Linked DNA regions of Caldisphaera lagunensis DSM 15908. The protein of the gene in region 2 binds, or shares a complex with, the protein of the main gene of each other region. Links are inferred from orthologs where the notes say so. Each region holds a gene or a part of one and is shown on either strand. Other genes may lie near its edges.

The links.
Region 1: the proteins of rpl12p (region 2) and CALAG_RS06945 are in contact, whole or in part, in a crystal structure (PDB 5H7L), measured with the Pyrococcus horikoshii proteins. The link is inferred for Caldisphaera lagunensis DSM 15908 from one-to-one orthologs. Residues at the interface, in WP_010886059.1 of Pyrococcus horikoshii: Leu100, Ala101, Gly102, Leu103, Ser104, Ala105, Leu106, Phe107, Gly108; in WP_048053510.1 of Pyrococcus horikoshii: Pro161, Met164, Met165, Phe168, Ser169, Ile172, Val195, Glu196, Phe202, Leu211, Ser212, Val213, Met216, Lys222, Phe223, Asn224.
Region 3: rpl12p (region 2) and CALAG_RS05740 share a complex: the UniProt entries of both Methanocaldococcus jannaschii proteins name them as parts of the 50S ribosomal subunit. The link is inferred for Caldisphaera lagunensis DSM 15908 from one-to-one orthologs.

The regions. Positions count from the first base shown.
Region 1 is NC_019791.1:1,400,631-1,403,586, forward strand. What follows is about bases 18-2,930. They hold CALAG_RS06945 (elongation factor EF-2), read left to right. Parts: upstream 18-323; coding sequence 324-2,537; downstream 2,538-2,930. Other genes in these bases: pcm (protein-L-isoaspartate O-methyltransferase), read left to right, coding at 18-190; CALAG_RS06950 (hypothetical protein), read right to left, coding at 2,540-2,930. Also shown: more of pcm, read left to right, coding at 1-17; more of CALAG_RS06950, read right to left, coding at 2,931-2,956. UniProt on the Methanocaldococcus jannaschii protein: Catalyzes the GTP-dependent ribosomal translocation step during translation elongation.
Region 2 is NC_019791.1:1,295,250-1,298,054, forward strand. The notes cover bases 2-2,763. They hold rpl12p (50S ribosomal protein L12), read right to left. Parts: upstream 1,668-2,763; coding sequence 1,335-1,667; downstream 2-1,334. Other genes in these bases: alaS (alanine--tRNA ligase), read right to left, coding at 2-1,273; CALAG_RS06360 (CBS domain-containing protein), read left to right, coding at 1,926-2,327; CALAG_RS06370 (50S ribosomal protein L1), read left to right, coding at 2,650-2,763. Also shown: more of alaS, read right to left, coding at 1-1; more of CALAG_RS06370, read left to right, coding at 2,764-2,805. UniProt on the Methanocaldococcus jannaschii protein: Forms part of the ribosomal stalk, playing a central role in the interaction of the ribosome with GTP-bound translation factors.
Region 3 is NC_019791.1:1,173,884-1,176,895, reverse strand. What follows is about bases 18-2,986. They hold CALAG_RS05740 (50S ribosomal protein L19e), read left to right. Parts: upstream 18-1,255; coding sequence 1,256-1,717; downstream 1,718-2,986. Other genes in these bases: CALAG_RS05725 (50S ribosomal protein L30), read left to right, coding at 2,936-2,986; CALAG_RS05730 (30S ribosomal protein S5), read left to right, coding at 2,310-2,939; CALAG_RS05735 (50S ribosomal protein L18), read left to right, coding at 1,714-2,313; CALAG_RS05745 (50S ribosomal protein L32e), read left to right, coding at 853-1,266; CALAG_RS05750 (50S ribosomal protein L6), read left to right, coding at 305-853. In the rest of the region: more of CALAG_RS05725, read left to right, coding at 2,987-3,012. UniProt on the Methanocaldococcus jannaschii protein: Binds to the 23S rRNA.

The sequences.
Region 1 (2,956 bases), 110 kb from region 2 along the record:
ATTTATTAATATGCAATTAAAAAATAATGGTATTGCTATATTACCTTTAGGAACATTAGAGGAACAAAAACTAGCCATAATTAGAAAAGATGAATTTGGAAATATTGAATTGCGTTATGATATCAGTGTAATATTTGTTCCATTAATTGGTTATGAAGGATTTAAATTTGGTAAAGAGGAAACAAATTAAATGTTTCACTCTTCCCTTGTTATGAAGCAGATTATTTTTTAATCATTTTTAAAAAACTTTCTTAATCAAACAAAAAATAATATTATTTTTTAACCCTTAATCTCTTCTTTATCAAAAGAAGTGGGTGAAAAAAATGGGCGCCAGAGTAAAAGTAATTTCAGAAATAGAAAAAATAATGGCTAACATAGAGCAAGTAAGAAATATAGGTGTTATAGCCCATGTAGATCATGGTAAAACAACAACTAGCGATACATTATTAGCAGGAGCAGGAATTATTTCAGAAAGAGTTGCAGGAGATGCTCTGCTTTTAGACTACCTTAACGTAGAAAAAGAAAGAGAAATGACAGTTAAAGCGGCTAATGCAAGCTTATATCATGAATATAATGGAAAACCATACGTCATTAACTTAATTGATACTCCGGGACATGTAGACTTTACAGGTATGGTAACAAGAAGTCTTAGAGTATTGGATGGAGGAATCGTTGTTGTAGATTCAGCGGAAGGCGTTATGACACAAACCGAAACTGTTTTAAGGCAAGCATTAGAGGAAAGGGTTAAACCAGTTTTATTCATTAACAAGGTTGATAGATTAATAAAAGAACTAAAGTTCGGACCTCAGCAAATACAAGAAAGATTTGTAGAAATAATTAAAGATGTTAACAATTTGATTGATATGTATGCTGAGCCTGAATTTAAAAATAAATGGAAAATAAATCCTGCTGAAGGTAATGTTGCATTTGGTAGCGCAAAAGACAAATGGGCTTTAACAGTGCCTGATGCTACAAAGAAGGGCATAACTTTTCAAAATATAATAGATGCATATTCTTCTAATAATAAAGATAAGGTAGTAGAGCTATTTAAGAAGGCACCTATTTGGGATGCATTATTAAATATGGTAGTAAAGTTTATACCAAATCCTAAAGAAGCACAGAAGTATAGAATACCAAAGATATGGAAGGGAAATCTTGATTCAGATTTAGGTAAGGCTATGATGGAATCAGATCCAAACGGGCCTCTAGTATTTTATGCAAATGCTATTAAGGTAGAAAAAGCCGGAATTGTAGCAACTGGTAGAGTATTTTCAGGTACGTTAGAGCCTGGTAAAGAAGTTTACATCGTTTCGAGTGATCGTACTGGGAGAATTTTACAGGTAAGCCTATATATGGGGCCATTTAGAGAATTAACAGCTAAGATTCCCGCAGGTAACATAGGTGCATTGATGGGTATAGAAGGCCTAAAGTCTGGAGAAACACTTGTTGAAGTATCATACAAATCACAAGCTGCACCATTCGAGCAACTTCATTATATTAGTGAACCTGTAGTAACATCAGCTATAGAACCAGCAAAATTACAAGATTTGCCGAAAATGATAGACGCTCTTAAAAAGTTAACATTAGAGGATCCAAATTTGGTAGTGAAAATTAATGAAGAGACAGGAGAATATCTAATATCAGGTATGGGGCAACTTCATTTAGAAATAGCTATGTGGATGCTGAAGGAATTATATGGGGTAGAAGTAAAGGCTACGCCACCAATAGTTGTTTATAGAGAATCTGTTAAACAGAATAGTAAGGTGTTTGAAGGAAAGAGCCCTAATAAGCACAATAGATTCTACATAAGTGTAGAGCCATTAAACGATGAGACAATTGATTTGATCCATAAGGGTCTTGTTAATGAAGATCAAGATGCTAAGGATAGAGCAAAAATATTAAGAGATAAAGCAAACTGGGATTATGATGAGGCTAGAAAAATATGGTCTATTGATGAAAATATAAACATATTTATTGATGCAACATCAGGTGTTCAATATCTAAAAGAAGTGAAGGATACAATATTAGGTGGATTTAGGATAGCGGTAAAAGAAGGACCATTGGCAGCAGAGCCTGTAAGAGGTCTCAAAGTTGTACTTCATGATGCTGAAATACACGAAGATCCAGTCCACAGAGGTCCAGGTCAGATATATCCTGCTGTTAGAAATGCTATATGGGCTGCTATGTTGACATCAAAACCAACATTACTTGAACCAATACAGAAACTAGAAATTAAAGTTCCCATGGATTACTTAAGCCCAGTAACTTCAATAGTAACAAAGAAAAGAGGAAAGATATTGGATGTTAAACAATCAGGATTGCAAGCAATTGTAACAGCAGAGATACCAGTTGCAGAGAGCTTTGATATATCTCAAGAATTAAGAGGGTCAACAGCAGGTAAAGCGTTTTGGGGAACGGAGTTTAGCAGGTGGGCTCCAGTTCCAGATTCGTTATTAGACGATTTGATTAAGAAAATAAGAGAGAGGAAAGGATTACCTCCAAGACCACCGAAACTAGAAGATCTGTTAGGGCCTTAACCCTAATAGACTATTTTAATAAATTTTATAGACTTCAAGTTTTCATATTTTCTTGATTTTATATTTATATAATCATCTTCTATAACAAGGCCTTGACGATACATTACTAAGGCGCATCTCTCAGTAACAACTGAAGATGCCAATCCTCCTTCGGATAGCAAATCAAGTCCACTATTGATATCTGGTAAAGAGAATCCGCAATGTCCATTAGGATGAGAATGCATGTTATATGCTACCTTAATAAATGGTATTTTTACCTTTAGTGTTTCTCCCTCCAATATAGAAAGATAACCATTGTAATCGTAAAGGAATAAATATTCTATATTTGATGAGGTGGTTTTTTGAGTAAAAGAATTTATTATACTTAGATCTGTATGGAATGGGATATAAGGAATAAAATCATATAAATCTTTAATGCT
Region 2 (2,805 bases):
TTTTAGATGTTAATTTGATCCCTCTGTTTAATGTTTCTTTAAACTTCTTCTCCTCGTCTATTATTACATCTATTATATAAGATTTGTTATCAATTAGCTGTGGAAAATCTACTCCCCATAGCTTTATCTGTAGATCAACAAGATCTGCAAGGCTTACGTTTTCTTTTATAAACATCAATTGCTTTAATGCTCTTCTTATAACGAGCCTAGCTAAGTAACCTTCCCCAGTATTGCTTGGCACAATACCATCACCGAGCATAAGAGAAATAGTTCTTGAATGATCTAAAAGGCTATATAAACGGGCGTCCAATTCCATATAATTCTTTACTTCGTCAAATGTGAATCCAGTATTTTTTGATATTCTTTCGTAGAACTCTTTAACGCTTTCTGGATTTTCTGGCTCTAGTCTACCAGCAGCTCTAAATGCCTCCCAAAGTATTTTTTCAGGGGGTTCCTTAACGTCTAGGATTTTTCTATATTCATCCAATATATTTCCAAAAATTGCCTTAAATGCTGTTGGAGTTTTTTGCGTAAACCATGCCATCCTTTCTACTCCGTAACCTGTATCAACAATTTTTAATGGTAATTCTATATAATTGCCGTTGTCTACCTTATACATCATAAATACCAATGTTGCTAATTCTAAGCCTCCAACGGTTACTTCAAAACAAGGACCAGCATTTCCTCCTCCTTCCCACCAAGATTCTTTAAATACAAGCAAATCTCCTGGAATCTTTAATTCCTTTGTAAAGAATTCATATGCATATCTAACAGTTTCATCTTTCCAATAAATTTTTTTATCAGGATAATTAAATGCATGATGAGCAGCCATTTCAAAAGTCGTTAAATGCCTTCCAATAGTTAATCCCACATTGTCTATATCTTCTAACCTAATGCTAGGTTGGCTTACAACCAAAGGATTAGCAGGAGGAGGAACTAAGCCGCTTGTAACATGGGGTTGAAAATCAACTATACTTGCTATAGTTAAATATAAATCCTCCCTCCACCTTGCAACAACAGGCCTAGGCTTTATTGGTGTATGGCCATTTTTCTCAAAGAATTTTATAAATTTTTCTCTTGCTTCCCTAACGCTTAAACCATTTATTGAGCTTATCTTATCAAACCAATATTCTGTATCTGGCGCATCTTGACACGTATCGAATTCTTGATTTAAAGTCCAAAAATCTTCTTTACCAATTTTGCATTTTTTCCTTTGAAATCCATTTTCTTTGAAAAATTCAAGTCTATAATCTTCTGGGTTTAGTCTTACCACTTATTAACACCTTGAATGAAAATGCATTGAGAAATAATAAAGTTTTTTAAAATATTTTAGATTACATTCCAAATAATCCGCTAAGTCCTTCGCTTACATCTACTTCTTTATTTTCTTCTTCCTTCTTCTCCTCTTTCTTTTCTTCCTTCTTCTCAGCCTCAGCAGGTGCTGAAACTGGAGCAGATACTGGTGCTGAAACTGCAACTGCTGCGCTCTTTAAGACTTCATCTAATTTTAGCTCAGATAGGCTAGCAACTAACATTTTTACTTTTGCATCATCTGCTTGAAGACCGAGTGACTCAACTACCTTTTTAAGGTTATCCTCATTTAGTTGAGCACCTGCATAATACAATGCAAGTGCTGCATGTACATATGCTTTTCCTTCTTGGGGCATTTTTATCAACCTCTAGCTTGCAGTTTTAAGTGTGTTAGTACAGCCTATAAAAGCGTTGCTTATCTTTTTCAAGAGGAAATTAAAATCTATATGTTTAATATTAAGCATAATACTTTTTAATAGAAATGTTCTCATAAAAAACTAAGTGAAATAGCTTTAAAAACATCTAATCTTTTAAATACAAAGTAAATATTATATTGTATTTCCCACAAGAAACCCATTTATATCAGGAGTTTTACTAACAATGCGGGTGGAAAAATGTCGAGCGTTTTAAGTATGAAGGTATCGGATTTTATGAAAAAAGCGATAACAACTTTTCCTAACGTCACAATAGCTGAGATAGCTAAAATTATGTATGAAAATAGAATTGGTAGTGTCGTTATTACATCCCCAGATGATAAGGTCTTAGGAATTTTTACCGAAAGAGACTTAACGAGGGTTGTTGCTGAAGGTGTTCCTCTAGATAAACATGTTGGAGATGTTATGACCAAAAACCCAGTTTTAATAACTCAATCAGAAGGATTAAGCAAAGCAATATCACTTATGTATGAAAAAAATGTAAGACATTTACCTGTTGTTGATAACGAAGGAAAAATTAAGGGAATAATTTCTGTAAGGGATCTAACAAGTATATTAAATAAATTAACATCCTTAGAATAAACATTAATTTTTAGAATAAACATTAATTTAAATAATTTTTATGTGGCGGACCCGGGGGGATTTGAACCCCCGACATTCGGCTTAGAGGGCCGACGCTCTATCCTGGCTGAGCCACGGGTCCACATGGCCCGCCTTGTTTTAGGCTCAAGGCTTTTAGGACCCCTTTGCCTCGCCTTTAAAATTTAGGATAAATTGGGTTATATGTTTTTCTTTCTTATATTAAATAGGAATAAAATAGTTTAACTTTAAAAACTAACGAAAGTGCTTAAAAATGCAGTAAAATATGATAGAGATGTAGAAGAGGGAAAAAATAATAGGGTGCATGAAATTGCCTTTAGACAATGAAATAATAAAGGGAGCAGTAGAGAAAGCAAAAATGCTTGGAAAGCAAAGGAAGTTTAAGCAAACAGTTGAGCTAATAGTAGCATTAAAGGATATTAATTTGAAAGGCAATGAAGGAAAGTTTAGAGAAGTTGTT
Region 3 (3,012 bases), 120 kb from region 2 along the record:
GTTTAAAACGGCAAAAATATAATAAGCAAAGGGTGATAAACATGGGAAGTAAGAATACAAAATTCGCTTACATTTATATGGGTAGAAAGAAGGGATATTATAAAGTAAGGTTATTTAATTCAAAGCCAGAAGAAGATCCAGATAGGATAATTGTTATAGGGAAATTTAAAAAACCAGAATTAGGATATAGGATCATCAAAAAAGAAGAATTGTTGGAGGTAGTTAGAGAGAAGGTTGAAAAAGCTTAAAATCTTTATATACGCGTTTGTTCTCTGATTGAAGTGCAGGAAAGCAGGTGCTAACTTTGGCAAAAGAAGTTCATGCAATAAGGGAACTAGAAATCCCAGATGGCATAGATATTAAAATAGATGGAAAAAAGATAAAGGTAAAAGGACCTAAAGGAGAGCTTGAAAGGGATTTCTCCCATATCAAAGATTTATCTTTGAGATTAGAAGATAAAAAACTAATTGCTGAGGTATACTTTGCAGATGCTAAGAAAAAAGCTGTTGTAGGAACTGTTATAGCACATGTTAAAAATATGATAACAGGAGTAACGAAAGGATATAGATATAAGTTAAAAATAATATATAGCCATTATCCAATAAGCGTTAAAAAGGATGGAAACAAAATCATTATAAGCAATTTCATTGGAGAAAAATCTCCAAGAATAGCGAAGGTATTTCCTGGAGTTAATGTGAAGGTTCAAGGAACAGATATAATATTAGAAGGAATTGATATAGAAAAGGTTTCGCAAAGTGCAGCCAATATAGAGCTTGCAACAAAGATATCTGATTTTGATAGAAGGAAGTTTATGGATGGAATTTATATATATTCAAGAGAGGTGATTGAATAATGAGCTCAGAACAAATAGTAAAGGATATATTAAAGCAAAAGAGGAAAATAAGGGAATCTGTATCAGAAAAGAGAAGAGTTCATTTTATGAGATATTTGTCATGGAGGTTCAAAAGACTAGGAGATAGCTGGAGAAAGCCCAAAGGAATAGACGCAAAAATGAGGTTGCAAAGAAAAGGATATCCTCCAATTGTTAAAGTTGGTTATAAGAATAAGAATTCAATTAGAGGATTGCATCCCTCCGGATTGATACCAGTAGTTATATCTAATAAAAAAGAACTTGAATTGTTAAGTCCAAGGGCTCATATAATTTATATAGACTCATCTGTAGGTCTTAAGAAGAGGGTAGAGCTACTTAAGGTAGCTAAGGAGAAAGGATTTAAGGTAGCTAATGGTGGTATATATGGATTATAGACTCCAAAAAAGGCTTGCAGCAGAAATACTTGGTGTTGGAGAGAGCAGGATTTGGATAAGTCCTGATCCAGATAATGAGGAAGAAATAAGTCAAGCAATAACAAAAGATGACATAAGAGGTTTAATAGAAAGAGGTTTAATAAAGAAAATACCAAAGAAGGGTAATTCGCATAGATGGTTAATAAGGCATATAAAAAGAGTTAAAGGTCATCGTAGAGGATATGGAAAAAGAGAAGGCACAAAGAAGACTAGGGTTGATGAAGAAGAAGTATGGGTTAATAAAATAAGAAAAATGAGAACCTATCTCAAATATTTAAGAGATAAAGATATGATTGATTCCCAAACTTATAGGAGACTTTATAGATTATCTAAGGGTAATGCTTTCAAAAGCTTATCTGATTTGAAAAGGTATATTGATGAAAATAAGCTAATGAAAGGTGTTAAATCATGAAAGGTGGACCTAGATATAAATTAGCATTAAAGAGGAGAAGACAGGGTAAAACTGACTATCGTCTTAGATATAGATTAGTTATATCTCAAAAACCAAGAGCAGTTGTTAGAAAAACCAATAAATACATATTGGTTCAAATTGTAGAATTTGATGCAAAAGGAGATAAAACAATAGTAGCAGCTCATAGTAAAGAGCTTTCAAAATTATATAATTGGAAAGGTTATGGTAAAAATACATGTGCTGCATATTTAACAGGTTACTTAGCTGGTTTAAGAGCTAAACAAAAGGGAATTAATGAAGCAATATTAGATATAGGGTTACAAACGCCTTCTAAAGGAAACAGAATTTTTGCTGCCCTTAAGGGTTTAGTTGATGCAGGAATTCAGATACCTCATTCAGAAGAAATCTTGCCAGATGAAGAGAGAGTTAAATGTGAGCATATATCAAAGTGGGCTGAAGATTTGAAGAAAAATAACGAAGATGCTTATAAAAGGCAGTTCTCTAAACAATTAGGGAGGCTACCTCCAGAAGAGCTTTCAAGACATTTCGAGGAGGTATTAAATGCAATTAAAAGCAAAGAGGGTGGAAGTAAATGAGCAGCACTCAAGTATTAGAATCATGGGAACCTAAAACACAAGTAGGTAAGTTAGTAAAAGAAGGGAAAATAACTAGCATAGATGAGATATTTAAAAGGAATATGCCAATATTAGAGCCAGAAATAATAGATGCACTTTTGCCTGATTTACAAGTAGAAATAATAGATGTAACATTAGTGCAAAAAATGACAGACGCTGGAAGGGTTTCAAGATATAGAGCAACAGTTGCGGTAGGTAATAAAAATGGTTACGTTGGTGTAGGAAAAAGTAAAGCAAAACAATTCAGGGATTCTATAGATAAAGCAATTAGAAATGCCAAATTAAATATAACCCCTATAAGAAGAGGATGTGGTAGCTGGGAATGTACTTGCGGAGAACCTCATAGTGTGCCATATTCAGTGGTGGGCAAAAGTGGCAGTGTTGTTATATTATTAAAGCCTGCACCAAAAGGTACAGGACTTGTTGCAGGAGATGTTGCAAAGAAAGTTTTAACATTAGCTGGTATAAGAGATGTATGGACAAAAACTTTTGGTGAAACAAGAACTTCGTATAACTTTGCTAGGGCAACATATATGGCTTTAAGAAATACATTCAAAGCTGTTACTCCAATGGACTGGATAAGGTGATAATTTTGGTATATGCTATTATAAGGATCAGGGGTTCTAGTGGATTAGATCCTAAAGTAGAGAAGGTTCTAGA